DNA from 2 places in the Metapseudomonas boanensis genome. Region 1 is predicted to be linked to the other one. Evidence: riboswitches for the same ligand, from Rfam matches in the RefSeq annotation. Region 1 holds a riboswitch; the other holds the start of a gene.
The links. A riboswitch is a leader RNA that binds a small molecule or an ion and turns the genes downstream of it on or off. The one in region 1 is predicted to bind cobalamin.

Region 1 (4,890 bases):
CCACGTCGCTCTGACTGCGCTCGCTGCGCCAGGCCAGACCCTTGAAGCTGATGGGGCGTGTGATGATCCGTCCATCCAACTCCGGCAGGGCGATATGCATGGCAAGGTCTCGGGGACCGAGCCCTTGCGGGTTATCGCGCCAGAGCGGTTCGTTATCCAGCGAGCAAATGGCTTGTAACACGGGGATATCGCGCCTGAATGGGCGCTGGCTGGGCGCGTCAGGGTTGGACTGGGCGAAGCCGGTGGTGTTGATGATCAGCTCGGCCTGCGCTTTGTCCAGCCAATTTTCCACAGCTTCCAGGCAAGCCGCCTCCTTGAGGCTGGCGACGGCGATGGGCAGTGGATTCAGGCCCAGGGCGGCCAGGCGTTCGCAGAAGGCGTCGATAAACGCGGTGTTAGCCGCTTGCAGGTGGGTGCGGTAGAAGAGCAGGGCGGCGACGGGCTGATCGGGGTGCCAGCCCGCCTGCCAGTGCGTCAGTTCGGCCTGCGGTTGGCGCGGGTGGTAGATCGCCACGCGAGGCAGGGCACGGGGCTCACTCCAGGGATGGTCGCGCCCCAGCCATTGGTTGGCGATGCAGCCGAAGAGTTGCCGGGCATTGTCCAGGCCACCCTGGCGCAGGTACTGCCAGAGGCGATCCGCGTCCTCGACCGACACGTTGCACAGGCTGGCCAGCTCTGGGTCGGGGCGATCATCGCCGGGAACCAGGATGAGCTTTGCGCCACGCTCGGCCAGGGTCACCAGTTGTTCAATGCCGTAGCGCCAGTAACCGACGCCGCCATGCACCGAGATCAGGATCACCTTGGCGTGCTGCAGCACCTCGTCGACGTAGAGATCGACCGAGGCGTGGTTCTGCAGCTGCATCGGGTTGGCCAGGCGCAGGCTTGGATAGTCCGTCGGCAGTTCGCGGGCGGCTTCGGCCAGCAGCGCCAGATGCGAGTCGCCGCTGCAGAGGATCACCAGTTCGGCGGGCGTCTGCGCCAGATGGGCGATACCGTCGTCGGGGACGAAGCCGCCGGGTTGGGTGCGCAGGAGGTGCATGGCGGGACTCCAGATGGTGTAGGAGCGAGCTTGCTCGCGAAGGGTTTGCCGCGATTCGCGAGCAAGCTCGCCCCTACGATCCGATCAGCTCGGTAGGAGGGGTTGAGCGCAGTGATCAGGCGAGTGCGGTTCTCAATTCATTGGCAATCACCGCCTGGTCCAGCTCCTGTCCAATCACCACAAGCCTTGTGCCACGGGCTTCGCCATTCAGCCACTGGCGATCGAAGTGCTTGTCGAAGCGCTTGCCGACGCCCTGGATCAGCAGGCGCATGGGTTTGCCGGGGATGGCGGCGAAGCCCTTGATGCGCAGGATGTCATGGCGCTCCACGAGTTGGTTGAGAGCGTCGAGCAGGGGCCGTTCCTCGACCTCCGGGAGGTCGACGTGAAAGGAGTCGAACTCGTCATGGTCGTGGTCTTCGTGCCCTTCGTGGTCGTGGTGGGTTGGGCGGCTGTCGATGTGCAGTTCGGCCTCTGCATTCAGGCCCAGCAGCACGGAGAGCGGTAGCTTGCCGCTGCTGGCTTCAACGATCTTCACCGCTGGCGGCAGCTCTTCGGCAACTTCGGCGTGTACGGCAGCCAGGACTTCGGCTTCCAGCAGGTCCGCCTTGTTGAGGATCACCAGGTCGGCGCTCGCAAGCTGGTCTTCGAACAGTTCGTGCAGGGGCGACTCGTGGTCGAGGTTCGGGTCCTGCTTGCGCTGTTCATCCACTTGCTCGGGGTGTGCGGCGAAGGTGCCGGCGGCGACGGCGGGGCTGTCGACCACGGTGATCACCGCATCCACGGTGCAGGCGTTGCGGATTTCCGGCCACTGGAAGGCCTGTACCAGTGGCTTGGGCAGCGCCAGGCCCGAGGTTTCGATAAGAATCTGGTCGAGGTCGCCACGGCGTGCGACCAGTTCGCGCATCACCGGGAAGAACTCTTCCTGCACTGTGCAGCACAGGCAGCCGTTAGCCAGTTCGAAGACGCGGCCCATGGCCTCTTCTTCGCTGCAGCCGATGGAGCACTGTTTGAGGATTTCACCATCGATGCCCAGTTCGCCGAACTCGTTGACGATGACTGCAATGCGGCGGCCTTCGGCATTGTCGAGCATGTGGCGGAGCAGGGTGGTCTTTCCGGCACCGAGGAAGCCGGTGACGATGGTGACGGGGAGTTTGGCCAGGGTTTTCATGCGCGGCAGCCCTTTGCTGGGAGTCGATCGGATCGGCGGGCGTGCAGGACGAAGGCGCGGGTCGTCCCGGCCTGGATTCGCCACCGGATCACCCCGCCCGGTTGTCAGAAAGCGTTGCGAGGCAGGTCTCCTGGCTCACAGCCTGGCGCGGTGCGCCGTCTTTCCGCCTTCCCACCCAAGGGCAGTGGCTGTGGATAAGACTTCAGCTGTTCACAGTTGCGGGGGCAGCCGTGGCCTTGACCACGTTCCCTCTTAGCTCCGACGCATGATCGGAGAACCTCGAAAGGGCAGAAGGCTACGCAGCACGCCAACGGTGGTCAATCGCGGCAGTTGACGCCTTGTCGGACTCATGGTGTCCTAGCACGGTTTTTTCAGGTGCCCAGCGTCGTCGCGCGCGGGGTGAAACGGGAAGCCGGTGCGTCCATCTCGGACCAGTCCGGCGCTGCCCCCGCAACGGTAGGCGAACGTAGGGATCGGTAGGCCACTGTGTCGATAAGACATGGGAAGGCGATCCCGCTCTGCAACATGCAGGCGTCGCAAGCCCGGAGACCGGCCTGGAAGCTCAGAGTTTGGCAAACCCGCGGTGGGCGGGCGCAAGCCGGAAGCGTGGACACGCCTGTGTCCGCGGCCCTCGCGCATGCACCCTTCTGCCGATATCAGTCGTCATTGCAGAGGGAACTTCCATGTCCAGCAGCGCCTTGTCTCAATCCGCAGTCGCCTCGTCTTCACTGACCAAGCGCCTGGTCCTGGCCTTCAGCGCCGGGCTAATTGGCCTCTCGCTCGTCTACTTCGCCGGCTTCTCTCATCTCGAGGCCGTACACAACGCTGCTCACGACACCCGCCACAGTGCCGGCTTCCCCTGCCACTGAGGAGGTTTCGATGATCAAGCGTATTGCCCAGACCGCAGGTTTTGCCGGTCTGATCGCCGCCGTGGTGCTGACCCTGTTGCAGAGCCTGTGGGTCACCCCGTTGATTCTCCAGGCGGAAACCTACGAGACGGCCGAGCCCGCCGCCCAAGTGGAACACGTCCACGAACTTGAGGCTTCCGGCGCTGTCGGCGCACATAGCCATGAGCACGATGCCGAAGCCTGGGCGCCGGAAGACGGCTGGCAGCGCACGCTGTCTACCGGAGGTAGCAATCTGGTGGTCGCGGTCGGCTTTGCTCTGATGCTCGCTGGAGTGTTCAGCCTGCGCGGCCCGAGCCGAGCCTGGCAGGGCTTGCTCTGGGGGCTGGGCGGTTTCGCCACCTTCACGCTGGCGCCTTCCATTGGCTTACCGCCCGAACTGCCGGGAACTGCCGCCGCCGATCTGGCTCAGCGCCAGGTCTGGTGGATCGGCACCGCTGCCTCAACTGCCGTCGGGCTGGCGCTGATCGCCTTTGGCCGCCACTGGATCCTGCGTGTCGCAGGTCTGGCGCTGCTGCTGATTCCTCATGTAGTAGGTGCGCCCCAGCCCGAAGTGCACTCCAGCCTGGCGCCGCAAGCCCTGACGCATGAGTTCATCGCAGCCTCGCTGATCACCAACGCGCTGTTCTGGGTTGCCCTTGGTTGGGCGGCAGCCTGGCTCTACCAGCGGCACACTCAAGCGTGAGCTTGCGCAATTCCAACCCCGCAGGCGGTGTAGCCGTCTGCGGGGTTTTGTTTTTTTCGAGGGGGCGGCCATGAGGTTGGTGGCGGGCCTTGGCTGTCGGCGCGGCTGCTCGGCCGAAGAGCTTCGGGGTCTGTTGATGCGGTGCCTTGCTGAAGCCGACCGGCCCCTCAGCACGCTGGTTGCGTTGGCCAGCAGCGAGCACAAGGCCGGTGAACCGGGTTTGCATGACTTGGCCCAGCAACTGGGGTTGCCCCTTCATTGCCTGCCGAGCGCGCGCTTGGCAGCCTACGATGGACAACTCCAGCAAGCTTCGGACCTGGTCCTGCGTACCACCGGCAGCGCTGGCGTCGCCGAAGCTGCAGCGTTGGCCCAGGCATTTGCTTTGTCCGACGGATCAGCCGAACTGCTTATCGAGAAACGCCGCAGCGCCAGCGCGACCTGCGCCCTGGCCTGCATTGATGATGAGGCGCAGCAGCCATGACGGTCTATTTCATCGGCGCCGGTCCCGGTGATCCGGAACTCATCACGGTCAAGGGGCAGCGGCTGATCCGCACCTGCCCGGTGATTCTCTACGCCGGCTCGCTGGTGCCAGAGGCCGTACTGGAAGGACATAACGCCGAGCGGGTGGTGAACACCGCCGAACTGCACTTGGAGGAGATCGTAGCGCTCCTGGCTGAGGCCCATCGCAAGGGGCAGGACGTGGCGCGGGTGCATTCCGGCGACCCTTCGCTATATGGCGCCATCGGCGAGCAGATCCGCCATTTGCGCGAACTGGGGATTTCCTACGAAGTAGTGCCGGGGGTGACAGCCACCGCTGCCTGCGCCGCGCTGCTCGGTTGTGAACTGACCCTGCCGGACATCTCGCAAACCCTGATCCTCACCCGCTACGCCAGCAAGACTCGAATGCCCGAAGGTGAAGCACTGGGCGACCTGGCCCGCCACCGCGCGACCATGGCCATCCACCTTGGCGTCAACCAGTTGGCGAACATCGTCGACGAATTGCTGCCGCATTACGGCCCCGCCTGCCCGATAGCGGTGATTCATCGTGCCAGCTGGCCGGACCAGGATCAGGTAACCGGCACCCTGGCCGATA
Region 2 (4,890 bases), 2.4 Mb from region 1:
AGTGCTGGGTGTTGACGCAGAACATCGACGGTTACCATCGGCAGGCGGGCTCGCCGCCGGAGCGCCTGATCGAAATCCATGGCGAGATTTCGCCGCTGTATTGCCAGTCCTGTGGCGCGGAAAGCGTCGAACTGTCGCAGCATCTGGCGGGAGAATTGCCTCCCAAATGCAATGAATGTGGTGGTATTCTCCGTCCGCCCGTGGTGCTGTTCGAGGAACTGCTTCCAGAGCAAGCTATCGAAACGCTCTACGCAGAGCTGCGCAAGGGATTCGATGCGGTGATCTCGGTGGGGACTACGGCGAGCTTTCCCTACATCATCGAACCGGTTGTCCGCACCCGCCAGGCAGGCGGTTTAACCGTGGAAATCAACCCGTCCAGTACCGATCTGACCCCAATCGTCGATGTGCATCTCAAGGGGAAGGCCTTAGATGTTCTGCGGGGGCTGATAAGTCACATTTCGGGCGATTAAATTTGCAAATCAAGTTGATAGAAGGCATAGTCGCGCCTTCTTTATCAACTTCACCGACACGGTCGTGCCCATGCTCAATCGCTTCGCACCCCTCGTGCCCCTTACCTTCGCTCTGTTCCTCGCTGCTTGTGCAGGCCCTGTGCAGCAGTCGCAGCCGCAACAGCCCATTGCTGACGGCGCCCCGGATTCCCTGCTCAACGAGCCCTCCGCCCGTGACCTCGCGGACTTGACCGATGATCAGCCGTACCAGATGCCGTCCCTCTCTGATGGCCTGCTCGAACGTGGTTTCGAACTGGTGGGTACGCCTTATCGTTTCGGTGGTCGCTCGCTGAAGACTGGTTTTGACTGCAGTGGCTTCGTTGGTTACCTGTTCAAGGAAGAGGCCGGCATCCAGCTGCCGCGTTCCACCCGTGAAATGATCAACCTGAATGCCCCGGTGATCGCCCGCAACGAGCTGCAGCCCGGCGACATTGTGTTCTTCAACAACCGTGGCCGCGGCCGCGTCAGCCATGCCGGCATTTATATCGGCGATGATCAGTTCATTCATTCTTCCAGCAGCCGCAGCGGCGGCGTGCGCGTCGACAGCCTCGATGACCGCTACTGGAAAGCCAGCTACATGGAAGCCAAGCGCGTCCTGGCGATGAACACTCCGGCACATCATCCTCTGCACCGTTGATCCAGTCCCATGCCGATGCCGCCCCCCGGGGGCGGCATCGTCGTTTCTGGCACTTGCATCTTTTTTCCTGGCGGTGACGCAGCTTTTGCTTGCAATATCATTGTGAGATCAGCAAATTAGCGCGTACTCCTCAAGTCAGGACTGACTTGCCATGCGCGCACTGGATCGCTTCGTCATTCTTGCCCTGGCCTCGCTGCTCGCTGCCTGCGCGAGCAAGGCACCGCCTCCGCCGCAACCCGTCATCACTGCTCCAGTCCAGCAGTTCTCGCCCGTAGCCGAGGACGTGCTGTTTCGTGCCCTGGGCCTGGTCGGCACGCCTTATCGCTGGGGCGGTAATACGCCGGACAGCGGCTTCGATTGCAGCGGCCTGATCGGTTTTGTCTATCGCGATGCTGCTGGCATCAGCCTGCCGCGCTCCACTCGTGAGATGATCGTGATGCGTGGGCCCAATGTCAGCATCTCCGCACTGCAGACGGGTGACTTGGTGTTCTTCGCCACCAATGGCGGCGGCCAGGTCAGTCATGCGGGCATCTATGTCGGTGAAGGCCGTTTCGTGCATGCGCCGTCCAGTGGCGGAACGGTGCGTCTGGACAGCCTGTCCAACAGCTACTGGCAAAGAAGCTACCTGAACGCCAAGCGCGTATTGTTTGATCCGAGCCTCGCCCGTACGCCCTGAGAATTCCCATGACCAACCGCACACTGAACCTCGACGACGCCCTCTACGGCTACCTGCTCGACGTGTCGCTGCGGGAAACACCGTTGCTCGCTCGCCTTCGTGAGGAAACCGCCGGTATGCCTATGGCGCGTTGGCAGATCGCGCCGGAGCAGGGGCAGTTCATGGCCTTGCTGGTCAAGCTGACCGGTGCCCGGCGGTTGCTCGAAGTCGGCACCTTCACCGGCTACAGCGCCCTGTGCATGGCGGCTGAGCTGCCCGAAGGAGGGAGCATCCTCTGCTGCGACCTGCCGGGCGATTACAACGCCATTGCTCGCCGTTACTGGCAGGAGGCCGGGCTGGCTGACCGTGTCGACCTGCGCCTGGCGCCGGCCCTGGAAACGCTGGCGAACCTGGAGGAGGGTAGCTTCGACCTGGTCTTCATCGACGCCGACAAGGCCAACTACCCGGCCTATCTGGAGCAAGCCCTGCGGCTGGTACGGACGGGCGGCCTGATCCTCTTCGATAACGTGCTCTGGAGTGGTCGTGTGCTGGAGGCTGAACCGGACAGTGCTGACACGCGGGCGATTCAGGCCTTGAACCGTGCGTTGAAAGACGATGTGCGCGTCGACCTGTCGCTCGTTCCCATCGGTGATGGGCTGACCCTCTGCCGCAAACGCTGACTTCCCCTCTCCCGGCCACGGGGGAGGTGCCTGACGACCATGCCAGAACCCATACGCCTGCCACCACAACCGGATGCCTGCGAACTCTGCGGGCGCGCTGCAGCGTTGACTCGTCACCACCTGATTCCCAAGGCCCTGCACGACAAACCGTACGTGCAAAAGCGCTTCGACAAGGGCGAGCGCATCAGCGCGACGCTCTGGGTCTGCCGGCCCTGCCACAATCAGATCCACCGGCTGTTCAGCGAGAAGGAACTGGCCCTGACCTACAACAGCCGTGAAGCCCTGCTCGGTGATGCGCGCCTGCGCACCTTCGTCGAGTGGCTGGCGAGCAAGCCGGCAGGCTTCACACCAAGGCACTGAGCATGTGCTCGACGTTTGACGCTCGCCAGCCAACCCTCTAACCTTCGCAGCTTGCCTCAGGTGCCCTTTGTTCCTAAAGGGTGAAACAGGGAAGCCGGTCCATTCTTCGAAGAATCCGGCGCTGCCCCCGCAACGGTAGGCGAGTCAAGGTCCGCATCCACAGCCACTGTGCGCAGCATGGGAAGGCGCGGCCCGGGAGCCATGGTCCCACTCGCAAGCCCGGAGACCGGCCTGGTGCAAGCAGGGCATCGCGGAGTGCACTTCGCATGCAATACCCATAGATGTCGCGCGGGTGGCACGACGGAGATCCAGACCTTGATTCGCAAGCCTTCCTTCAGGCCGGCGGCCTTTGCGCTGCTTGGCAGTTCCTGTATTTCCCCTTTCCTGGCGGCTGAGCCGCTGACCCTCGACGAGCAGGTGATTACTGCCACTCGAAGTGAGCAGCCGGTGCGCGCCAGCCTGGCTCCGACCACCGTGATCGAGCGCGAAGAGATCGAGCGCACTCAGGCCCGTTCGGTGCCCGAACTGCTGAAAAAGGTCCCCGGCGTCTCGGTGAGCAACAACGGTGGCCCCGGCAAGAACACCACGGTTTTCTTGCGCGGCAGTGAGTCCGATCATGTGCTGGTGCTGATCGATGGAATCAAAGTGGGGTCCGTCAGCGCCGGCCTTACGGCCTTCCAGGACCTCCCGGTTGAACTGATCGAGCGCATCGAAGTGGTTCGTGGGCCGCGTTCCAGCCTGTACGGCTCCGAAGCCATCGGTGGTGTGATCCAGATCTTTACCCGCAAAGGCGACCAGCAGGGTCTCAAGCCCTGGTTCTCCGCTGGATACGGCACCCATGACAACCGCCAAGGCGGCGCTGGATTGTCGGGTGGCGATGGCAAGGGCTGGTTCAGTCTTGGCGTCAGCAGTCAGGACACCGACGGCATCAACTCCCGCCGCCAGGGAAGTGCCTACTACGAGACGGATGCCGACGGCTACCGCAACCATTCCGGCTCCCTGCGCGCCGGTTACCAGTTCGACAACGGCCTGGAGCTGGACGGCACCCTGATGCAGGCCCGTGGCCATAACGACTATGACGATATCGACACTTCCGGCTTCCTGCACCCTGCTGGCGGGCACAATGCCAACGCCGATAACCGCCAGGAACTGGCGGGTGGCCGAGCGCGCTTCAGCCCTCTAGAGCCCTGGAAAGTGACGCTCCAGGCCGGGCGTAGCGAGGACAAGGCAACGAGTTGGGTTGACGGCGCATTCGACGCACGTTTCGACTCCCAGCGCGACAGCGCTTCCTGGCTCAACGACCTGACTCTCGCTGAGGGTCATGTGCTGACCCTGGGCTATGACTGGCAGCAGGACAAGGTCAGCAGTTCGACGGTCTTCGACAAGGACGCCCGCATCAATGAGGGCTGGTTCGCCCAGTACATCGGCGACGCCGGTCGACAGGACTGGCAGCTCAGCCTGCGTCGTGACGACAACGAGCAATTCGGTAACCACGACACCGGCAGCGCCGCCTGGGGCTATGCACTCACCGATGAGCTGCGCTTCAGCCTGAGCTACGGCACGGCCTTCAAGGCGCCAAGCTTCAACGAGCTGTATTTCCCTGGCTACGGCAACCCGGGCCTCGACGCGGAAACCTCGGAGAGCTTCGAGGCGGGCCTCAGTGGCGTGCATGACTGGGGCCATTGGTCCGTCAATGCGTTCCGCACGAATGTGGATGATCTTATCGCCTTTGACTCGACCATCGGCGTGTGGGGCGGCCCGAACAACATCGGCAAGGCGCGCATTGATGGCCTGGAGTTGGTGTTGGGCAGCCAGTGGTTGGGTTGGGACTGGAATGCCAATGCCAGCTTCCTGGATGGCGAGAACCGTGGCGACGATGCCAATCGGGGCAACGAGTTGCCCCGGCGTGCGCGGCAAGTCTTTAACCTCGACGTTGATCGTCGGTTCGGCCAGATAGGGCTCGGCGCGACGGTTCATTCCGAAGGACGCCGTTATGACGACCTGGCCAACACCGAGCGTATGGCTGGCTACGCCACCCTGGACCTGCGC

Region 2: another riboswitch for cobalamin. It lies ahead of btuB (TonB-dependent vitamin B12 receptor); the one in region 1 lies ahead of cobW (cobalamin biosynthesis protein CobW).

Annotation. Positions count from the first base shown of each region.
Region 1 is NZ_CP113889.1:2,456,869-2,461,758, forward strand. Features, by position in the region: gene cobN (cobaltochelatase subunit CobN) at 1-1,039, opposite strand, end outside; gene cobW (cobalamin biosynthesis protein CobW) at 1,155-2,207, opposite strand; cobalamin riboswitch at 2,310-2,504, opposite strand; cobalamin riboswitch at 2,564-2,780, shown strand; gene OXH74_RS11320 (CbtB-domain containing protein) at 2,891-3,076, shown strand; gene OXH74_RS11325 (CbtA family protein) at 3,087-3,797, shown strand; gene OXH74_RS11330 (cobalamin biosynthesis protein) at 3,868-4,278, shown strand; gene cobM (precorrin-4 C(11)-methyltransferase) at 4,275-4,890, shown strand, end outside.
Region 2 is NZ_CP113889.1:4,816,270-4,821,159, reverse strand. Features, by position in the region: gene OXH74_RS22515 (NAD-dependent deacylase) at 1-470, shown strand, start outside; gene OXH74_RS22510 (C40 family peptidase) at 541-1,146, shown strand; gene OXH74_RS22505 (C40 family peptidase) at 1,298-1,822, shown strand; gene OXH74_RS22500 (O-methyltransferase) at 1,831-2,481, shown strand; gene OXH74_RS22495 (hypothetical protein) at 2,521-2,841, shown strand; cobalamin riboswitch at 2,883-3,091, shown strand; gene btuB (TonB-dependent vitamin B12 receptor) at 3,157-4,890, shown strand, end outside.